4 regions of the Ancylobacter sp. FA202 genome follow, and region 4 is predicted to be linked to each of the others. Evidence: riboswitches for the same ligand, from Rfam matches in the RefSeq annotation. Region 4 holds a riboswitch; each other region holds the start of a gene.
The links. A riboswitch is a leader RNA that binds a small molecule or an ion and turns the genes downstream of it on or off. The one in region 4 is predicted to bind cobalamin.
Positions count from the first base shown of each region.

Region 1: another riboswitch for cobalamin. It lies ahead of cobW (cobalamin biosynthesis protein CobW); the one in region 4 lies ahead of A3M1_RS0122680 (ABC transporter substrate-binding protein).
Region 2: another riboswitch for cobalamin. It lies ahead of A3M1_RS0119880 (ribonucleoside-diphosphate reductase subunit alpha); the one in region 4 lies ahead of A3M1_RS0122680 (ABC transporter substrate-binding protein).
Region 3: another riboswitch for cobalamin. It lies ahead of metE (5-methyltetrahydropteroyltriglutamate--homocysteine S-methyltransferase); the one in region 4 lies ahead of A3M1_RS0122680 (ABC transporter substrate-binding protein).

Region 1 is NZ_KB904818.1:403,598-409,119, reverse strand. Features, by position in the region: gene A3M1_RS0101840 (cobyric acid synthase) at 1-482, opposite strand, end outside; gene A3M1_RS0101835 (NINE protein) at 634-858, opposite strand; gene cobO (cob(I)yrinic acid a,c-diamide adenosyltransferase) at 982-1,602, opposite strand; gene cobU (bifunctional adenosylcobinamide kinase/adenosylcobinamide-phosphate guanylyltransferase) at 1,602-2,105, opposite strand; cobalamin riboswitch at 2,244-2,452, shown strand; gene cobW (cobalamin biosynthesis protein CobW) at 2,568-3,632, shown strand; gene cobN (cobaltochelatase subunit CobN) at 3,839-5,522, shown strand, end outside.
Region 2 is NZ_KB904818.1:4,302,917-4,308,438, forward strand. Features, by position in the region: gene A3M1_RS0119855 (hypothetical protein) at 1-186, opposite strand, end outside; gene A3M1_RS0119860 (hypothetical protein) at 222-449, opposite strand; gene A3M1_RS0119865 (cold-shock protein) at 562-771, opposite strand; gene rpsU (30S ribosomal protein S21) at 956-1,237, opposite strand; gene A3M1_RS0119875 (response regulator) at 1,594-1,962, shown strand; cobalamin riboswitch at 2,053-2,267, shown strand; gene A3M1_RS0119880 (ribonucleoside-diphosphate reductase subunit alpha) at 2,375-5,254, shown strand; gene A3M1_RS0119885 (ribonucleotide-diphosphate reductase subunit beta) at 5,287-5,522, shown strand, end outside.
Region 3 is NZ_KB904820.1:89,417-94,938, reverse strand. Features, by position in the region: gene metE (5-methyltetrahydropteroyltriglutamate--homocysteine S-methyltransferase) at 1-1,809, opposite strand, end outside; cobalamin riboswitch at 1,921-2,132, opposite strand; gene A3M1_RS25470 (ferric iron reductase) at 2,668-3,570, shown strand; gene A3M1_RS0124730 (TonB-dependent receptor) at 3,724-5,522, shown strand, end outside.
Region 4 is NZ_KB904818.1:4,871,754-4,877,275, forward strand. Features, by position in the region: gene A3M1_RS0122660 (hypothetical protein) at 1-141, shown strand, start outside; gene A3M1_RS0122665 (class I SAM-dependent methyltransferase) at 319-975, opposite strand; gene A3M1_RS0122670 (ABC transporter ATP-binding protein) at 1,001-1,783, opposite strand; gene A3M1_RS0122675 (iron ABC transporter permease) at 1,780-2,817, opposite strand; gene A3M1_RS0122680 (ABC transporter substrate-binding protein) at 2,814-3,857, opposite strand; cobalamin riboswitch at 3,964-4,176, opposite strand; gene A3M1_RS25250 (helix-turn-helix transcriptional regulator) at 4,551-5,237, opposite strand; gene A3M1_RS0122690 (uracil-xanthine permease family protein) at 5,499-5,522, shown strand, end outside.

The sequences.
Region 1 (5,522 bases), 4.5 Mb from region 4:
GCCGCGCGGGAAAATCCCATATTGGCGATGTCATTGGCGCGCAGATTGATTTCGGAGGCCGAGCCGGCGCCCTCCACCAGCACGAGGTCGGCCTCCGCCTGCAGCCGGCCATAGCTGTCGAGCACGGCGGCCATCAGCGCGGGCTTCAGCGCCTGGTAGTCCGCCGCCTTCGCCGTGCCCTGCGCCCGGCCCTGCACGATGACCTGCGCGCCCGTCTCGCTCTGGGGTTTCAAGAGCACCGGGTTCATGTGGACGGACGGCGCCACGCGCGCCGCGCGGGCCTGCAGCGCCTGCGCCCGGCCGATCTCGCCGCCGTCTTCGGTCACGGCGGCGTTGTTCGACATGTTCTGCGGCTTGAACGGACGCACCTTCAGCCCGCGCAGGGTGAAGGCGCGGGCGAGGCCGGCGACAATCAGCGACTTGCCGACATCCGAGCCGGTGCCCTGGAACATGAGGGCGAGGGGAGAACGGGGGGCGGTCATGCACCCTCTCCCCGTCGGGGAGAGGGATGGGGTGAGGGGCCTGTGGGCCGATCAACCGGGAGCCCCCTCACCGACCCGCTGCGCGGGCCACCTCTCCCCAATGGAGAGAGGACAGGAAGGGTCGCACAGGACACTTCAATGCGGCGGGATATCAGCCGCGCCGGGCTTCCAGATAGTCGACGCGGCGCTCCAGATTGGCTTCGCGCACCATGCCGGGAATGAGGAACAGATCGATGATCTGGCCGATGCCAAGCAGGCCGAGGGTCAGCAGCCAGAGCGCACCCGTCCAGTAGCGGCCGGTATAGAAACGCTGGATGCCGCACACGCCGATCAGGCCGAAGCACCAGAACAGGTAGGCGATAGGGGTGGAACGCATCGAAGCGTTTCTCCATGAAAGCATGACGCCGCAACACTCGGCGCTGTGTATCAGATAGGAATGTCGCCGCACAATTGCGAGATCGCCGCGTGCAAATTCTTGCAGCTTCTTGTGACGGGTGGATCAAAACTCGATGCCCTTCTGCGCCTTCACCCCGGCTTTGAAGTGGTGCTTGACGAGGCCCATCTCGGTGACGAGATCGGCGGCCTCGATCAGCTCCGCCTTGGCGTTGCGGCCGGTGACGACGATGTGCAGCCCTTCGCGGCGGGCGCTGAGCGCCGCGACGACCTCGGGCAGCGGCAGATAATCGTAGCGCAGCGCGATGTTCAGCTCGTCGAGGATGAGTAGGCCGATGGCGGGATCGTCCATCATCTCCCGCACCTTGTCCCAGGCCCGGCGGGCGGCCGCGATGTCGCGGGCGAGGTCCTGCGTCTCCCAGGTGAAGCCCTCGCCCATGGAGTGCCATTCCACGCGCGGGCCGAAGCTTTCCAGCGCGCGGCGCTCGCCCGAATCCCACGCGCCCTTGATGAACTGGACCACGCCGACCTTGGCCCCATCAGGCTGGCCGAGCGTGCGCAGAGCGAGGCCGAAGGCGGCGGTGGATTTTCCCTTGCCGGGGCCTGTATGGACGATGAGCAGGCCCTTCTCTACGGATTTTTCCGCCACTTCCGCGTCCTGCACCGCCTTGCGCTTTTCCATCTTGGCGCGGTGGCGGGCGGCTTCCTCGGGAGATATCTCGGTCATCACTTCACCTTCATCGGCAGGCCGGCGACCACGAAGATCACGCTGTCGGCACGGGCGGCGACCGCCTGGTTGAGCCGGCCCTGCGCGTCGCGGAAGCGGCGGGCCAGCGCGTTGTCGGGCACGATGCCGAGCCCGACCTCATTCGACACCACGAAGACCGGCCCCTCATGGCTGGCGAGCGCCTCGACCAGCGCGGCGCACTCGCTGGCGAGGTCGGCCTCCGCCAGCATCCGGTTGCTGAGCCAGAGGGTGAGGCAGTCCACCAGCACCGGCCGGCCGGGCGGCAACGTGCGCAAGGCGTCGGCAAGCTCGTGCGGGGCGTCCAGCGTCTGCCAGCCCGCGCCGCGCCGGGCGCGGTGCAGGGCGATGCGCTCTTCCATCTCGCTGTCCCAGGCCTGCGCGGTGGCGATGTAGCTCCAGGGCGGGGAAAAGCCTGAGATGAGGCCCTCGGCATAGGCGCTCTTGCCGGAGCGGGCGCCGCCGAGGACGAGGGTCAGCGCCATGGAGCGGGGGCCGGGGCAAAGCGAGGCGTCATCGTCGTCGGCTCCTGTCGTCGGCTGCGGGCGAGCGGCGGACTATAGCCGGGGCGCATCGCCGGGCAACCGGCGCCGTCCGGTTTGACTTTGCCGGCCAAGCCTCCTTAAGTGGCCGCGACCGTCGGTTTCCTCCCGCCAGGGAGGGACGAAGAGGGAATGCGGTGCGGGGCGCTTTCAGGCCCCCAATTCCGCGGCTGCCCCCGCAACTGTGAGCGGCGAGCCTCAGCCGGAAGCCACTGGAGACCTCTCCGGGAAGGCGGCGACGAGGCAGCGACCCGCGAGCCAGGAGACCTGCCGGTGGTCCGGTCGTGCGTGCCGGCGGGGTGCCCGGCAGACAGGCAGAGCCGTGCTGAGGCGCGCGGCTTCGCGCGGAAGCTCCTTTCCGCGACCGACGCATCCCGCGATTCCTGAGCTTCGTGGAGATGCCGCATGCCGACCCAATCCCGCCCCGCCGCGCTTGATCGTGTTCCCTGCACCATCGTCACCGGCTTCCTCGGCTCGGGTAAGACCACCCTCATTCGCCATGTGCTGGAGAATGCCGGGGGGCGGCGCCTCGCGGTGATCGTCAACGAGTTCGGCGATGTCGGCATCGATGGCGAGATATTGAAGGGCTGCGGCGTCGAATCCTGCCCGGAGGAAAACATCGTCGAGCTGGCCAATGGCTGCATCTGCTGCACCGTGGCGGATGATTTCGTGCCGGCGCTCGACGCCATCCTCGCCCTGGAGCCGAAGGTCGACCACATCCTGATCGAGACCTCCGGCCTCGCGCTCCCCAAGCCGCTTGTGCAGGCCTTCCACTGGCCGGCGATCAAGAGCCGGGTGACGGTGGACGGCGTGGTGGCGGTGGTGGATGGCGAGGCGCTGGCGTCGGGCCGCGTCGCGCACGATCACGACGCGCTTGCCGCCCAGCGCGCGGCCGATGACAGCCTCGACCATGACGACCCGATCGAGGAAGTGTTCGACGACCAGATCGCCTGCGCCGACCTTGTCCTCCTCACCAAGGCCGACCTGATCGACGCCGCCGGGCAGGCCAAGGCCCGCGCCGCGCTCGACGCCGAGCTGCCCAAAGGCGTGCGTGTGGTGAGCGTGACCGAGGGGCGGATCGACCCGGCGCTGCTGATGGGACTCGGCATCGGCACCGAGAACGACATCGAGAACCGCAAGACGCATCACGACAATGAACTCGACCACGACCATGACGATTTCGACAGCTTCGTCGTCGAAGTGCCTGAAATCACCGATCCGGCCGAGTTTGCCGCCCGGGTGGCGCGGGCGGCGGAGGAGGCGGATGTGCTGCGGGTGAAGGGGTTCTTGCCCGTCGCCGGCAAGTCGATGCGGCTGCTGGTGCAGGCGGTGGGCCCGCGCGTGGCGCACCATTTCGACCGGCCCTGGGGCGAGGGCGCGCGCACCGGCCGCCTCGTCGCCATCGGGCTGAAGGGGCTGGACCGGGCGAAGGTGGAAGCGATCCTCGCCGGGGAGAGCGTGGCGGCGTGAGTGAACCTGCCCCACAGCACCACGTCATCCTGAGGTGCCCGGACCTTGTCCGGGCCTCGAAGGATGCTCGTTGCGCGCGGTTTGGCCACCGGAACAGGCGTCATGGCCGGGCGTGTCCCGGCCATCCACGTCTTGCGGCTCCAAAGTCGTGGATCCCCGGGCCAGGCCCGGGGATGACGGCATTCTGACGGGAGACGCGCCACCCCATGCACATCCTCACCACCACCTCCTCCAGCCTCGACGACCTCGTCGAGCCGGTCGATCTCGGCCAGACGCCCGGCGAGGTGGTGATCGTCTCCTTTGCCGACAGCGACCTCGGCGCGCTGGCGCGGGCGCAGGAGGTGATGGCACAGGAGGTAATGGCGGGACCGGGGCTGCCCAGCCTGCGGCTGGCCAATCTGCGCGATCTCCGGCACCCGATGTCGGTCGATCTGTGGATCGACAAGGTGGGGAGCCGAGCCCGCATCGTGGTGGTGCGGCTGCTCGGCGGGCTCGACTGGTGGCGCTATGGCGTCGACCGGCTCAGCGCCGAGGCGCGGGCGCGGGGCTTCACGCTCGCCGTGCTGCCGGGCGAGGACCGCGACGACCCGCGCCTTGCCGAGGCCTCCACCCTTGCGGAGGCCGAGCTCGCGACGCTGCTCGGCTATTTCCGCGCCGGCGGGCCGGCGAATATGGCCGCGCTGCTGCGGGTTCTCGCCGGCTATGCGGGACGGGCGATGGCCTCCCCGCCGGCGCCGCAAAACCTGCCGCTGGCGGGGGGTTATGAGGGGGGCACTGCGTCCCCCTCACCCAACCCTCTCCCCGACGGGAAGAGGGCTTTCGAGGACCAACAGGCCCTCAGGACCGGGCTTGACCCGGCCACCCAGCCGCAGTGGCGTGCGGATGGGGAAACGCTGGGTCCCCGGGTCAAGCCCGGGGATGAGGGCCTCTCACTTTTGGAGGCTGCCCGCCCCGCCATCCCGATCATCTTCTACCGCTCCATGGCGCTGGCGGGCGATACCGCGCCGGTGGAGGCGCTGTGCGCGGCGCTTCGCGCGCGCGGGCTCGACCCCCGGCCGATCTATGTCGCCAGCCTGAAGGAGCCGACCTCCATCGCCTTCCTGAAGGCGGCGCTGGCGGGCATGGACCCGGCCGCGATCCTGACGCTCACCGCCTTCGCCGCCGCCGATCCCGGCGAGGCGACGGTGCTCGACGCGCCTGGCGTGCCGGTGCTGCAGGCGATTGTCGCCACCACGAAGCGCGCGGCGTGGGCGGAGGGCGCGCGCGGGCTGACCAGCGCCGATCTCGCCATGCATGTGGTGCTGCCCGAGCTCGACGGGCGGGTGCTGGCCGGGGCGCTCTCCTTCAAGGCGCCGCAGGAAACCCCCGCCGTGCCCGGCTTCGCCGCGCTGGTGAACCTTCCCGAGCCGGACCGGGTGGCGCAGATCGCCGACCGGGTCGCGGCGCTGGTGCGGCTGCGACAGACTCCCCGTGCCGACCGCCGGATCACCGTGCTGATGCCGGACTATGCCGGCGCCCCCGGCCGCACCGGCTGGGCGGTGGGGCTCGACGTGCCGGCGAGCGTGCGCGCGCTGCTGGCGGATTTGTGCACCGCCGGCTACGCGGTGGAGGATGTGCCGGCGGATGAGAAGGCGCTGGTGGCGGCGGTGAGGGGCGGGCCACCCCCTCTCTCCGACGGGGAGAGGGATGGGGTGAGGGGTGCTTTCCCCTCCGCGCCCGTTCTCCCCCTCACCCAACCCTCTCCCCGTCGGGGAGAGGGCTTTGCGCGGCACGACGGTGTTCTCTCCCTCGCCGCCTATCGCGCCCATCTCGCGGCTCTCCCGCCCGAGGCCGTCGCCGCTGTTGAGGCCGCCTGGGGAGCGCCGGAGGACGACCCGGACCTGTTCGACG
Region 2 (5,522 bases), 570 kb from region 4:
CTCATCGAGCATCGATTCGACGGCACCGATGGCGACTTCTAGACTGGCGATCTTCTGGATCGTCTTGTCGGAGGGCAGGGCGTTGATCTCGGCGGCGATGGAAATCAGATCGCGCTGCTCGGCCAGCAGCCGGTTGCGCAGCGTCTTGAGCTTCAGGGTCATGGGGTCGTTCAGGGCAGCAGGCATGGCAGCTTTCGCGGGAAACTAACGCTTGCGGGAGATTAACGCTTGACGGTGCGGCGGGTGGGCTTGGGGGGCGCTGAGGCGGCGAGGCTGCGCTCGGCGGCCTCCTGGGCCAGACGCGCCTGCCGCAGGCGGGCGATCTTGGCTTCGCGCGCCACGGATTCGTGCTCGATCATCGACATGGCGATCCGGGAAACGGAATCGGCCTTGCTTTCAGATTGAGACATCTTCGGCTTGAAGGGTGTCTCCTGCGCTCGTTTGGGCATGCTGAACTTCCCTTCGTAAACGCAAAAAAAGGCCGGGTTTCCCCGGCCTTTCCATTACTGCCTCAACGGCCGTTGCCAGTACATCCGTGGTCAAAGACCGGAAGCAACGTCTTCACGCAGCCTTGAGGCTGCCGGCCGAGCTCTTGCCGCTGCGGCGGTCGGTCTCGAGCTCGTAGGACACCTTCTGGCCTTCGTTCAGGCCCATGAGGCCCGCGCGCTCGACAGCAGAGATGTGAACGAACACGTCCGGCCCGCCGTTGTCCGGCTGAATGAAACCAAAGCCCTTCTGGCCGTTAAACCACTTCACAGTACCCGTAGCCATGACTAAATCCTTTCAGTCGACATAGTGATTTGAGTGCTCGCACGCATGCGAACATCAGGTTGACATCGATTTGAGAGGAAGTTCGCTACGGCGCACGGGTGCGCAAAACAAAGTTCAACGTCCAAGATCGATGCCTTATCGTACAGAGGATGTGATGTTCTCACAACCCCCGCAAGATTTATTTTTACTCGGCGGCCGGGGCGCTGGGGGCGCCAGGGCGGGGCAGGCCACGGCCGATCAACGGCTTCTTTTTCGGCGCGGCGATGAGCCCGTCGCGAATGGCCTGCTTGCGCGCGGCCTTCTTGGTCCGGCGGATGGCCTCGGCGTCTTCACGATTGCGCCGCTCGGAGGGCTTCTCGTAAGCGCGGCGCGCCTTCATCTCGCGGAAGATGCCTTCGCGCTGCATCTTCTTCTTCAAAACCCTCATGGCTTGTTCGACATTGTTGTCGCGAACGAGGACCTGCAATTCTTGTCCGATCACATGCAGCACGGCTGCTGGTTGGGCGGCTCGTGGGAGCCGACACGGCTGCATCTCGCCGGAGCAAGACGCAGCGATGGGAAGTGCGGCCCGGCGGGTCGCGACATCGTCAGGCCCTACATAGCGCCATCACGCCATGGCCGACAAGCGTCGCGCGTGATTTCCCGCGCGGTGCGGTGCGGGAACGGCGGGCGAGCGCGTTGACGCTGCGTCTGCCGTCGCCGGCGCATGTGGCGCCGGCTCACAAAAAGGTGGTTTGGAAAATAATCCGGGATCGTTCTCCCGCATGCGGCGTTGCCTGTCATTGTGGCAGTGAATCGTGCGCCGGCACCGGGGTTTTGAGTATGCCAATCGCAGTGCTGGTGGTCGAGGACGAGGCGCTCCTGCGCTTCGACATCGCCGACTACCTCGCCGAAAACGGCTTCGAGGTGCATGAGGCGGCCAGTGCCGACCAGGCGCTGAAAATCCTCGAAGCCGTCCCGGAAATCCGGCTGGTGTTCACCGATATCGACATGCCCGGCAGCATGGATGGGCTGAAGCTCTCCGCCGCAGTGCGCGACCGCTGGCCCCCGGTGCATATCATCGTCACTTCAGGCAACCGGATCGCCGGCAAGGCTGAGCTTCCCGCTGGCAGCCTGTTCTTCACCAAGCCCTACATGCCCGCCGACATCGCCCGCTCCATGCAGGGCCTGCTGGCCGGCGGGGCGGGGTGAGCGCGAGACCGCGCGCCGCTGATGGCCGCGCGCCGAGATGCGGCTGAGGACAAGAGTCATCCATATCTTGACGTCGCGAGGCGCTGGCTGCCTATATGTAGGCGTTACGGTCCTTCGAGTCGCAAGGCGAGAGGGCTAAGAGGGAAGCCGGTGAGCTCTTCGGGGCGAGGCCGGCGCTGCCCCCGCAACTGTCAGCGGCGAGCCTATCGTCCATACCGTGTCACTGAGGCCGCGCGCTTCGGGAAGGCCGGACGAGAGGCGTGGACCCGCGAGCCAGGAGACCTGCCGTAGCAACATAATCGTCCCTGGGCGGGGTGTCCCGGTGGTGCGTTCGCGCGTCCGCCGGTGGTTCTGCCATGGCCCGCGCCTGCGTCCGCTCGGCCTTTGCCCCCATCGATCTTGGGGTTAGCCGATGTCTCTTTCTCTCGACGCCGAAAACCTGCCCGGCCACGTGCCGGTTTCCGCCGCGCCGGCGGCGGCCCCTTCCAGCACACCGGGCTATCAGCTCATCCGCCGCAACGGCGCGGTGACGCCGTTCGATGCCTCGAAGATCGCCGTGGCGCTGACCAAGGCCTTCCTCGCTGTCGAAGGCTCCGGCGCGGCCGCCTCGCGCCGCGTGCACGACATCGTCGCCGAGTTGACCGACCAGATCGTTGCCGGCCTCACCCGCCGCGCCGATTCCGGGCGCAGCTTCCACATCGAGGACGTGCAGGACCAGGTGGAACTGGCGCTGATGCGCGGCGAACACCACAAGGTCGCGCGCGCCTATGTGCTCTACCGCGAGGAGCGGGCACGCGAGCGGGCGGCGGCCAAGGCGGCCTCCCTCTCGGTTCCGACGCTGACGGCGGCGCTGTCGATGACCACGGCCGACGGGGCGCGGGTGCCGCTCGACGCTGCCCGGCTGGAGGCGGTGCTGGCCGAGGCGACGGAGGGATTGGCCGATGTCTCCGCTGCCACCATCCTCAACGAGACCCGTCGCAACCTTTATGACGGCATCAGCGTCGATGAGCTGGCGCTGGCCCCGATTCTCGCCGCCCGCACGCTGATCGAGACCGAGCCGAACTATGCCAAGGTGTCCGCCCGCCTGCTCGGCGACAAGCTGCGCCGCGAGGCGCTGAGCTTTCTCGACGGCCGGCCGGCGCAGGCGACGCAGCGCGAGATGGGGGCACGCTACCCCGACTATTTCCGCGCCTATCTCCAGCGCGGCATCGCCGAGGAACTGATCGACCCCGAACTCGGCCGATTCGACCTCGACCGCATCGCGGCGGCCCTGCTCCCCGAGCGCGACCTGCAATTCGACTATCTCGGCCTGCAGACGCTGTATGACCGCTATTTCCTGCACGCGCGCGGCACTCGCTTCGAGCTGCCGCAGGCCTTCTTCATGCGCGTCGCCATGGGGCTCGCCTTGCGCGAGGTGGATCGCGAGGCGCGGGCGATCGAGTTCTACCGCCTGCTGTCCTCCTTTGACTTCATGGCCTCGACCCCAACCCTGTTCAATGCCGGCACGCTGCGCCCGCAGCTTTCCTCCTGCTTCCTGACCACCGTGGCGGATGATCTCGACGGCATCTTCAAGGCGATCAAGGACAATGCCCTGCTGGCGAAATATTCCGGCGGGCTCGGCAATGACTGGACCCGGGTGCGCGGCCTCGGCGCCCATATCAAGGGCACCAATGGCGAGAGCCAGGGTGTGGTGCCCTTCCTCAAGGTGGCCAACGACACCGCCATCGCGGTGAACCAGGGCGGCAAGCGCAAGGGGGCGGTCTGCGCCTATCTGGAAACCTGGCATATCGACATCGAAGAATTCCTCGACCTGCGCAAGAACACCGGCGACGACCGCCGCCGCACCCACGACATGAACACCGCCAACTGGGTGCCGGACCTGTTTCTGCAGCGGGTGGAGGCGGACGGGCCGTGGACGCTGTTCTCGCCCGACGAGACGCCTGATCTGCACGACCTTACCGGACCGACGTTCAAGAGCGCCTATGAGGCCTATGAGGCGAAGGCGGCGCGCGGCGAGATGAAGGTGTTCCGGCAGGTGCGGGCCATCGACCTGTGGCGGCGTATGCTGACCCTGCTGTTCGAGACCGGCCACCCCTGGATCACCTTCAAGGACCCGTGCAACATCCGCTCGCCGCAGGGCCATGTCGGCGTGGTGCACTCGTCCAACCTGTGCACCGAGATCACGCTCAACACCACCGCCGACGAGGTGGCGGTGTGCAATCTCGGCTCGGTGAATCTACTGGCGCATGTCACACCCGACGGGCTCGATCAGGCGCGGCTGGCGCGCACGGTGACGACGGCGATGCGGATGCTCGACAACGTCATCGACATCAATTTCTACACCATCCCCGAGGCGCGCCGCTCCAATCTGCGCCACCGTCCGGTGGGGCTTGGCATTATGGGTTTCCAGGACGCGCTGCAGGCGCTGCGCATTCCCTATGGCTCGCAAGAGGCGGTGCGCTTCGCCGATACCAGCATGGAGGCAGTGAGCTTCCACGCACTTCAAGCCTCCTGCGATCTCGCCCTTGAGCGCGGGCGCTACCCTTCCTTCGAGGGCTCGCTGTGGTCGAAAGGGATTCTGCCGATCGACAGCCTTGAGCTGCTAAGCGACGCGCGCGGCGGGCTGGACCTCGACCGCTCCTCGACGCTCGACTGGGAGGGCCTGCGCGCACGGGTGACGACGACCGGCCTGCGCAACTCCAACACCATGGCGATCGCGCCCACGGCCACCATCTCGAACATCTGCGGCGTGTCGCAGTCGATCGAGCCCGCCTATCAAAACCTGTTCGTCAAATCGAACATGTCCGGCGACTTCACCGTGGTGAACGCGGCCCTCGTGCGCGACTTGAAGGCGCGCGGCCTGTGGGACGAGGTGATGGTGTCCGACCTCAAATATTACGATGGCAGCGTCGGGCCGATCGACCGCATCCCGGACGATCTCAAGGCGCTCTACGCCACCGCCTTCGAGATCGCGCCCGCCTGGCTGATCGAGGCGGCGGCCCGGCGGCAGAAATGGATCGACCAGGCGCAGTCGCTGAACATCTATGTCGCCAATCCTTCCGGCCGCGTGCTCGACGAGACCTACCGGCTGGCGTGGAAGCGGGGGCTGAAGACCACCTATTATCTGCGGGCGCGCTCCGCCAGCCATGTCGAGAAATCGACGCTGAAGGGCACTGACGGCAAGCTCAACGCCGTCTCAGCGGTGATGGCGGCGGCGCCCATCGCGGTGCCCGAGAGCGCCTTTGGCTCGGCCTGCTCCATCAACGATCCCGACTGCGAAGCCTGCCAATAGGTCGGCCGGCATCCTCCCCCTGTCACCACGTCATGCCGGGCCCTGAGCCGGGCATCCACGCCTCGCGAGACGCCCGCTGCCAAGCAGCAAGGTCATGGATGGCCGGGTCAAGCCCGGCCATGACGCCCTCTCAAGGAACATCCATGCTCGACTGGTCCGATACCAAGCCCGTCGCCCGGCCCCTTCCACCCAACATCGCGGCACCTGCCGCCGACGCCACCGGACTTGGCGCGATCGAACGCGGCGCCGCCCGGGTCAGCGTCGACGA
Region 3 (5,522 bases), on a different contig from region 4:
CCGGCAGGCGAGGCTGCGGGGCACGTCGTCGCGCACGAAGGACCAGTTGAGGATGGTCACCGGGCCGGTCAGCATGCCCTTCATCGGCCAGCCGGTGCAGCCCTGCGCAAAGCGCCACCAGTCGACCGTCATCGGCGCGGGCCGCGAGACATCGCCGAACAGGATGGGCGGGCGGACATAGCGCGAACCATAGCTCTGCACCCAGCCATGCTTGGTGAAGGCGAAGCCGGAGAGCTGCTCGCCAAAATACTGCACCATGTCGTTGCGCTCGAACTCACCATGCACGAGCACATCGAGCCCGATCTCCTCCTGCCAGCGAATGGTGCGGGCGGTCTCCTCCTTAAGGAAGGCCTGATACGCGGCGTCGCTCAGTTCGCCCTTGCCGTGGGCGGCGCGGGCCTTGCGCACGTCGGGCGTCTGCGGGAAGGAGCCGATGGTCGTTGTGGGGTAGGGCGGCAGGCCGAGACGGGCACGCTGCCGTTCGGCGCGGTGGGCGAACGGGCTGGCACGGCGCGCATCCGCCGGTGTGACCGCCGAAAGGCGGGCGGCGACGGCGGCATCGTGCACCTTGGCGGACGTTGCGCGGGCCTCGGCGGCCCTGGCCGAAGCGGCGAGCTTGCCGAGCACCACCTCGCGCCCGCCGGCAAGGGCGGTACCCAGCGTGACGAGTTCGTCCATCTTCTGCACGGCGAAGGCGAGCCAGCTCTTCACGTCAGGATCAAGGCCGGTCTCCTGTTCGAGGTCGATCGGCACATGCAGCAACGAGCAGGACGGGGCAATCTCGACATGGTCGGTGCCGCGCCTGCGCACGAAGGGTTCGAGCGTGTCGAGCAGGCCAGGCAGATTGGTGCGCCAGACATTGCGCCCGTCAATGACGCCGAGCGACAGCACGAGCCCCGCCCGCGCCCTGTCCGCCACCTCGCGCAGTTGCCCGGCGCCTCGCACCAGATCGAGATGCAGCCCGGCGATCGGCAGGGAAAGCGCGGTGTCGAGATTGTCGCCCAGCCGGCCGAAATAGCTGGTCAGCATGATCTTCAGCCGGGGCAGTGCATGGGCAAAGAAGCCATATGCCTCGCGCAGCGCGACGCGGGCGGCGTCATTGAGGTCTGTGACGAGGCAGGGCTCGTCGATCTGCACCCAGTCCGCTCCCGAGGCGGAGAGCCGGCGCAGCACCTCGACATAGACCGGGAGCAGCTCGCCGAGCAGGCTGAGCGGGTCGAGTCCCTCGTCCTTCGCCTTGCCGAGCTTGAGGAAGCTGACCGGGCCAAGCAGCACCGGCCGCGTCTCATAGCCCAGCGCCTTGGCCTCGCGGTACTCGTCCATCGGCTTGGTGGAGGTGAGCGAGAAGCGCTGCCCCGGAGAGAATTCCGGCACCATGTAGTGATAATTGGTGTCGAACCATTTGGTCATCTCAAGCGCCGGAACGCCGCTGCCATGCGGGTGCGCGTGGCCATGCGCGCACGTCGTCTCCGCGCTCTGACTGCCGCGCGCCATGGCGAAATAGGTGTCGAGCGGCACCGGCCCGCCGGTCCAGCCATAGGCGGGCGGGATCGCCCCCACCATCACCGCCGTGTCGAGCACATGGTCGTAGAGCGAGAAATCGTTGGAGGGGATGTTGGTGACGCCCAGCGCCTTCTGCCGGGCCCAGTTGGCGGCTCGCAGCCGCGCGGCGGTTTCGAGCAGCGCGGCGGAATCGCTCTTGCCGGCCCAGTAGGTCTCAAGCGCGCTCTTGAGTTCGCGGCGCGGGCCGATGCGCGGCGTGCCCAGGGTGGAAACCGGCACCGTGCCGGCGGAATAAGGGAAGTTCATTCGGCTAACCCCAATCAGGATTGGGGGCAAAGGCCGAGCGGACGCGAGGCGCTGCCACGGGTGCAAGGCACCGGCGGCCGCGCGAACGCACCACCGGGACACCCCGCCCAGGGACGATTATGGTGTCAGGGCAGGTCTCCTGGCTCGCGGGTCGCCGCCTCTCGTCCGGCCTTCCCGAAGCTTGCGCTTCAGTGACGCTGAATGGACGACAGGCTCGCCGCTTACAGTTGCGGGGGCAGCGCCGGCCTCGCCTTGAGGCTCACCGGCTTCCCTCTTAGCTGCGACGCAAGCGACGCCGCAGACCCATGACTGCGCCACGATGAGGGCGCCAGCGACGATTGTCAATCGCGACATAAAGACATCTTTATGTCGGCATATGATCTGGGCTGCTTCGATTGTTGTCGATAGCGCCCCTTTCAACCAGCTTACGAACCCTTGGCGCGGCAGAGTCCGTTGTCGGCGGCTTGTTCCGAGTCCGCAATTGGCACACTCATGACCTCCAGAGCGGTAAGCGGAATCGTCTGCTTTCAGGAACCCGATAATCAGATCTCTACGTCCGACATCGGGGCGCAAAGCTGACCTCGCTGAAAGGCGGCGGGGGCAGGTATGGGGCAGCGCGCATCATGGGGCTATAGTGAACACATCGTTCTCTTCTTGGTCGCTCGCGGCCCGCCACCTACGCCCGGGCATCCTACGCTACGCCATGAAGTCAGATCGCCGCCGGCGGCCGATCACGGGGCAGGCGTCCTAGACCGCGACGTGGTGCTTTCAGCTTCTGCCATCTCAGGCCGCGTCAGTGTCCCGTTTACGCCTTGCCAATCGTCTTGCCAGTAGAAGGGCGGCAGCGAGGCGCGCGGAATGCAGCGGCAGTTGATCGGGGAACCAGCGCATCCTCTCGGCGCGGCGACGGCAGTTGAGTCAGCCGTGTGGCCGGGGCTGCGGATCGAACTCGGGCCTTGGGAACCGGGGTGGCTGACGGCGCAGGAGTTCTTTACCTCTGCCGCCGCGATTGACGACTTCCTCGCGCATGAGCGGGCGCTTTATCCGGGAGCCGATCTGAAAAGCAGCGCCGCGTTCATGATGCGGGACTACCTCTCCATCTTCTCGCTGGCGACCGTTCCGCTGTTCCTTGGTCACGGCCTCGTGCCAGATCTTGCGCCCGCACGCGTCGCGCTGTGGTTCCACGACGTCGTGCATGAGCAGGACGGCCGGACATATGCGGTCCGCCGGGCACATGTGCGCTATCTCTCGCAGGCCTATGCGACGGATCAGCTTGACGCTGCTTGTCATGCGGACGCACAGGCCGTCGCCGACAGGTCTGTCCTGTGCGAGCAGTTTCGCGCGGGGCTGGAAGATCACGTGCAACCGCTCGTCGTCGCCCTCAAGGCCCGAACGGGGCTCGCCTCCGGTGCGCTCTGGCGGCTGGCGGGGGATGCCATCGCCGGACGTTTTCTCGACGTGGGAAAAAAACTGGGCCGGCTTGAGGAGGCCAAGGCCACCGCGCTGTTGATCCTGAAGCAGCCGGGTTCGCCTCTCGCCAACCGTCAGCTGCATTTCTTCGACATCGAGCTGAACGGCGACGCCGGGTGCCCTCTGGGCGTGTGGACCTTCCGCGCCCGCGGCGGTTGCTGCCGCTACTACACGCTTGAGGGCGGCACCGTCTGCACAACCTGTGTGCTCAAGCCCGCGAACGAGCGCGACGCCGAGATGCGCGCGGCGATCCGGCGCCACCTCGGCCTCGACGAGACGGCCTCCGGCTAAGGAGCACGCGTCGTCGCGGTACTGCTCCAAGAATTTTTGCCCCTGCGAGTCCCAGATCCCCCGCATGGATCGTCACTCCAGCAAGCGGCCGGGGGAAGGCCGATAGAAGCAACGGGCAGCGGCGCCTTGAACGCCGCGTGGACGGGGATTTCGATGACCGCAGGGGCACACGCATTCATGGGCGCGCGGGCGCGCCGCCTTTTCCGGCTTGCGCTTCTGGCGAGCACGATCCTCGCCTTCGGCATGGACGCCGCCACGGCGCAAAGCGCCGCGCCCGCGCGCACCAACCAGCAGGCGATCGCCATTCCGCCGGGCACGCTGACCGCCGGGCTGAACCGGCTCGCGGCGCAATCGGGCATCGAGATCCTGTTCGACGCCGCGCTGACCAGCGGCCGCCTGACCCAGGGGGTCAGCGGGACGATGACGGCGGCGGCGGCGCTCGACGCCCTGTTGGCCGGCACGGGAATTCGCGCGCGCTTCGCCGGCGGAAACCAGGTAGTGCTCAGCGGCCCGGAGGCGATCGAAGCCGACAACCTGACCTTCGGCGGCGAAATCTCGCTCGATGCCATCGCCGTCTATGGCGCACGCAACGCGCGCACGCTGCAGGATGTCAGCGCCAGCGTCGGCGTGGTCCGTGCCGAAGAGATCGAGGATGGCGAGATCCGCTATCTCCGGGATTCCTTCCGCCTCCTCGGCAACGTGATGAGCAGCGCGACGCTCAATGCCGGCTTCGTCATCCGCGGCATGAGTTCGGAAGGCTTTGTGCCGGCGGGTGCGCCGGCGGGCTCGCTCTATGTCGATGGCATCCTGCAGACCCGCTACAACGCACGCTTCGGTGCCCGCAGCCTGTGGGATGCCGAGCAGGTCGAGGTCTACCGCGGCCCGCAATCTACGCTAAGCGGCCGGGCGGCGATGATCGGCGCCATTTATCTCAAGTCGAAGGATCCGACGTTCGAGAAGGAGATCGAGATTTCCGGTACCGCTGGAAACAACGACCTCTACGGCACCGCCTTCGTCGTCAACACGCCGCTGGTCGGCGACCAGATGGCCCTGCGGGTGTCCGGCTCCTTCGAGCGGTCGAAGACGCCGATCTCCTACCCGACCTTCGTGAATTATGCCGGCTATGAAGATCTCACCACCGAGATCAGCCAGAATATCCGCGCCAAATTGCTGATCACGCCCTCGTCCCTGCCGGACACGCGGGCACTGCTGACCTACTCTTACTCGAATGACCGGCCCAATGAGCGCCTGATCGGCATCGGGCCAGGCTTCGATCTCGACGACCATCGGGGGGATTTCTACGACCCGGTCACTTACGCCGAATATCGCGCGGTGAAGGTTCACAATCTCGGCCTTGAGGTCACGCACGACTTCTCGGACACGCTGCGCCTGACCTCGATGACGGGCTACCAGTATGGCGAGACCACGCGCCGGTCCGTCGACGCCGATACGCCGGGCATTGACAACGGCATCTGGGGCACGGTCGACGACAGCCTTTTCACCCAGGAAGTCCGGCTGAACTATGAGGGGGACCGCTGGAAATGGGTCGCGGGCCTCTATGGCAGCCAGCAGAACTTCGACAGCGAGTTCGATGCCGTCGCCTATTCCTACTACCAGTGGGATCAGTATCAGAACCGCAAGACGACCAACCTCGCCGCCTTCGGCGAAGCGACCTATGAATTCCTGCCGAGCTGGTTCTTTACATTCGGTGGACGCATCGACTATCTGCGTGAGCAGATTGTCGAGGACAATGCCGAAGGAATCTATGGCGGCACTCTGCCAGTCGTCACCAATGAGGCGGATTTCAACGAGACCAACTTCGTTCCAAAGCTTGGCCTGTCGAAGAAGTTCGGCGAAAATCACACCACCGGCTTCACCTTCAGCCAAGGGTTCCGCACCGGTGGATTTTATGTGAATTACGAGACGCTTGAGCCGGAATATTACGACCCGGA
Region 4 (5,522 bases):
GAGGATCGTGGCTGGTGCCAGCATCTGCGCGAAGGCAAGTCCTGCTTCATGGCGCTGGACGGAGAGGCACGGAAGGACTGTGAGGCCAACCGCATCCCGCGCGAGCACCGTCACTGGATGCGCATGTGCAGCTATTGGTGAGTCATACGCTCCGGTACATCCCCAAGGCGCGCCGGTCCGAAGGCGCCAAAGGCGGTAATCTCCTTCAACAGAGGGCTCCTCTTCCGGAGGCGGCTCAGCGACCTCCAGATCTCCCCCGAGATTTAGGAAAAGCTGGGAACTTTCACGTCCAGCCTTCGCTCTCTAGCCCGGTCAGGCTCAATCTTTGCGGGCGCTCAGCACGAAGAACGGGACATCGCCGGGATAGGGCGAGACGGGGAAGAGCTGCTGCCAGGCACGAAGGGGCGTGAATCCCGCCTCCGCGAGCATCAGCCGCATCTGCGGCTCCGTAATCCCGTCATGCAGCGGCAGGCGGGCCGACAGCTCAGGGGCGTAGGTCGAGCGATATTGCGGGGCAACCGACCACAGGCCATCCGACACGACGAGCCGCCCGCCGGGACGCAGCAGCCGGTGGGCGGTCTGCAGCGCTTGCATCGGCTGTTCGAGCGTCCAGAGAACATTGCGCAGCGTGACGATATCGGCGCCGGCGTCCTCAGCCGGAATGTCGGCGATCAGCGCGATCTCGAACGACGCCTCGATCCCCGCCGCGTTCGCGGCGGCACGGGCCGCCGCGACCATGCCGGGCGAGGCGTCATAGCCCCGCACCCGGTGGCCGAGCCCGGCGGCGATGAGGGCGCAGGCGCCGGTCCCGCTGCCGAGATCGACCACATCGCGCGGGCCATCGGACTCAAAGGCGGCCTCCAGCACCGCGCGCCACAGATCACCCTGCGCGACATGCGAGGCGACACCGTCGAACAGCGGCGCACGGGTGCTCCAATAGGCGGTGACGGCGGCCTGGGGGTCAGCGTGGTTCATGGAACGCTCCTTTCGGCGGGCATCGTCACGGGCGCTCTCCCGGCTCGTGATCGACGAGGTAGTCGATATGGCGGTGGCCATTAGCGCCGAAGCGGATCGTCACCTCCACTCCGAACACCTCGCGGATGAGGGCCGGGGTGAGCACCTCCTCCGGCAGGCCGGCCGCCACCAGCCGGCCGGCGGACAGCACGCCGATGCGATCGCAGAACAGCGAGGCGAGGTTCAGGTCGTGCAGCGCCACGATGCAGGTCACGCCGAGACGGCGAACCAGACCGAGGATGGAGAGCTGGTGCTGGATGTCGAGATGGTTGGTCGGCTCGTCGAGAATCAGCTCGCGCGGCGCCTGCGCCAGCGCACGGGCGATGTGGACGCGCTGGCGCTCGCCGCCCGACAGCGTGTGCCAGGGCTGGTCGTGCCGCTCGGTGAGGCCTACCCGTTCCAGGGCCGCATCGACCGCCCGCTCGTCCTCCGTGCTCCAGGAGGCGAAGGCAGCGCGGTGCGGCGTGCGCCCGAGCCGCACCACGTCGCAGACGGTGAGCTGGATCTCGGTGGTCGCCTGCTGCTCGACAAAGGCGAGGCGCCGGGCGAGGTCGCGGCGGCCGACAGCGGCGATGTCCTCCCCGTCCAGCGTCACCACCCCGCTCGCCACCTTGCGCAGGCGGCAGAGCAGGCGCAGCAGGCTGGACTTGCCCGAGCCATTGGGGCCGATCAGGCCGAGCACGCGGTTCGGCTCGACGCTGAGGGTGACGCCATCGACGATGAGCTTTCCGCCGGCGCCCCAGCGCACGTCATGGGTGGCAAGCGTCATGCGGGCCGCCTCGCGCGGTAGAGGATGAACGCGAAGGCCGGCGCGCCGACCAGGGCGGTGACGATGCCGATCGGCAGGATCTGCTGCGGCACGAGAATGCGCGAGAGCACATCGGCCAGGATCATGAACACCGCGCCGATGATGAGGCAGGCCGGCAGCAGCCGGGCATGGCCGGGGCCGACCAAGAAGCGGGCCGCATGGGGAATGACCAGCCCGACAAAGCCGACCGTGCCGACGATCGCCACCATGGTGGCGGTGAGCAGCGCGGTGGTAGCCAGCAGCACCAGCCGCACCCGCGTGACGTTGATGCCCAATGAGGCGGCCGCATCGGCGCCGAAGGCGAAGGCGTCGAGCGCCTTGGCGTGCACCATGCAGACGAGAAAGCCGAGCAGCGCCACCGGGGCCGCCACCCAGAGGTCCGACCAGCGCACGCCGCCGAAATTGCCGAGCAGCCAGAACATCACCCCGCGCGCCTGCTCGGCGCTCGCCATTGTGGTGACGATGGTCGCTGTCGCGGCGTTGAACAGCTGCGAGCCGGCGACGCCGGCGAGGATCACCCGGTCGCTGCCCCCGCCCGCCCCGGCGGCGAGCAGCCCGACCATGACGAGCGCCGCCACCGAGCCGAGAAACGCCCCGCCGGACAGGCCAAGCGTCGCGCCGCCAAAACCGAGGATCATCACGCACACCGCGCCGGTGGAAGCACCGGCCGAGACGCCGAGAATATAGGGCTCGGCCAGCGGGTTGCGCAGCAGCGCCTGCAGGATGGCGCCAGAAAGGGCGAGCGCGCCCCCGCACAGCGCCGCCATCAAGGCCCGGCTCAGCCGGTATTCGAAGATCACGCCCTGCTGGATGGCGCTGACGGGGTAGCCGAGATCGAACAACCCATTGCCGAGCGCGCGGAAGGCCACCGCGAGCGGGATCGGCATTTCGCCCACCGTCACCGCCAGCGCGATGGCGAAGACCAGCGCGACGAGGGAGAGGCCGGCGAGGGCGATCCGCGCCGGCCAGTTCGGCCCGATGACGAGATGGCTCAATTGACCAGACCGAAGCCCTGCACCGCCTTGGCGATGGCCTCGATGCCGTCCACCGTGTCCATGCCCGGCCGTGTGGCGCCGACATCCACGATGACGATGCGGCCGTTCTTCACGGCGGAAAGCTGGCTGGCCACCGGGTCGGTCTTGAGGAAATTGAGCTTGGCCTCGATGTCGTCGGCGGGGAAGCGGCGGCGGTCCATCTTCACCAGCACCAGCACGTCAGGGTCGTTGGCGGCGATGGTTTCCCAGCCCACCAGCGGCCATTCCTCTTCCGTGGTGATGATGTTGCGGGCGCCGAGCTGCGCCATGACATAGGCCGGCACGCCGTTCTTGCCGGCGAGGAAGGCATCGCCCTTGATGTCCTTGCTGGAGAACCACAGCGCCATCGACACGTCCCTGCCCTTCAGCCTCGCGAGCGTGCGGGCGGCGGCTTCCTCCCGCGCCTTAAGGCTGGCGACCAGCGCCTCGGCCCGCTCCGACACGTCGAAGATGGCGCCATATTCCCGGATGTTCCGGTAAAGCAGCTCGGTGGAGTACATCTGCGTGCGGACACCGTCGCCGGCGCCGGTATTGTCCTTGCCGACGCAATCGGTGGGCGAGACATAGACCGGCACCTTGACCGCGTCGAAACGGTCGCGCTTGCCGATGATGCCGTTCGGGCCGATGTGCCACTCATACATGGCGACCACCAGGTCAGGCTCCTGCCCGACCACCGCCTCGAAGCTGGGATCATTGTCGGCGAGCCGCTTCACGCCGGCATTGACCGCCTCATAGGGCTTGGCGACCGGACCAAACCAGAGCGCGCTGGCGACCACCCGGTCGCCGAGGCCGAGGGCGTAGAGAATCTCGGTCTGCGCCTGGCCGACGCTGACGACGCGCGTTGGCGCGTGGTCAATCACCACCTTGTGGCCGCAGTTCTCCAGCATCAGCGGGTAGGTCGTGCCGGCTGAGGCGTCCGTCGCCAGCGCGGCGCTGGCGAGAAGGCCGAGCGCCAGGGCGAAGGCCCGCCGGCCGATGAGGGGAAAGGTCGTCTTGGTCATTGTCACCGCTTCCTGAAAAGGAAGACGGGAAGCGCAAAGGGAACCGGCGCCGGCAGGGCCCATTGAGCCCTTGCACGGCCGGCAACCTCCGGAGCACCCCGCCCGAAAGATTGGTCGCGATCCGGGCAGGTCTCCTGGCTCGCGGGTCAACGCTGGCTCTGCCCGGCCTTCCCAACGCATGGCCTGAGCCTCGCGTCAGTGGACGATGGGCAGAGGGCTCGCCGCTTACAGTTGCGGGGGCAGCCTCGGCTTTGGCGCGGAGCGCCTCACCGAATTCCCTCTTAGCTCCGGGCGTGGGACCCGGAGAACCTTGATCGGCCGCGACCGTAACCGCTCGCGCCCCGTCGTCAAGGGAGCCGGACGCGGGGCAAGGCGCGAACAGCCGCCGGAACGCAGCCGTCACGCTCGCGCGCACCGGCTCGGTTCGCGCCCCCGGGCCGGCATCCGAATGAAGCTCGTGACCTTCCCGACCCAACCGCATCAGCAAACTGATATAATATATCAATTGCGATCACAAGGGTCGCTCAAGCGAGTGGTCGGACATGAATGTTGCCGCGCATGCAGGGCGGCAACACCTCTTTCAACGGCGTGTGCGGCAGCGGCGTGTGCGGCGCCTGCCGGCGCCTTCATGCCGGCGATCACGGTGCATGGCCCGGCGATGGCCGGCCACCGGGTCGCCCGCCTAGGCGGGGTTCAGCCGCGCACGATCTCGACCGGGCCGTGATCGTCGCAATGGTCGCCATGGGGATGATGCAGGCGGCCATCGACGAGATAGTCGATGTGGTCGCCATGCGGCACCGCCTCATGACCGCAGCCGGGGCCATGGACATGGCCGGCCTCGTGACCCGTGCAGGGCTCGCCAGCGGTGCAGCCGTCCGGATTGGTCGCGCTCACCTCGATGACATGCTCGTCCACATGGTCGCCGTGCATGTGATGCAGATGGCCATCGTGCAAATAGTCGACATGATCGCCGTGGCGGATCGCGGTGTGCCCGCAGCCCGCGCCGTGCTGGTGGGGATGGTCGGGGTGGATCTTGCAGCCGTCAGACATCTCAAACGCCTCATGGGTTGGGTGATCTTCGCAGACATGGTCGATGGCGCTGGAGACCAGCGCGATCACATGGTCGTCGGCGAGCGCGTACAGGATCGACTTGCCCTGACGCGTCCGGCGGACCAGCCGCACGGCGTGCAGAAGCTGCAGCCGGGCGGAAACCGTCGAGACCTTCTCGCCCTGCCGGGCGGCGAGGGTCGAGACCGAGGCCTCACCATGGGTGAGCAGCACGAGAAGCCGTAGCCGCGCCGGATCGGCGAGCGCCGCGAACATCGCGGCGGCCTCCTCAAGGCGCCCGGGCGTCAGCCGCCGATGAATATCGAACCTCATAACGTCATTCCATAGATCATTGGAATGATGTCGTCAATGGTACGTGGCGGCCGGCGGACGGCGACGTTCACCGCGCGGCTCTGGCCATCGACGATCGGGGACCGAAACTAGCCGCGCGGGCGAGCTTGCCCGACTTCGGGCGAAATCCCATAGTCGCCCTCATAGATTCTCCGCCCATCGCCACTAGGGCGGGAAGTCTCGTTCCAGTTCCGGACGGGCGCAGCGACGCCGGCTTCCGTCATCTCCCTCAAGGGCCCGCCCATGCCGCGCAAGCCGACGAACATT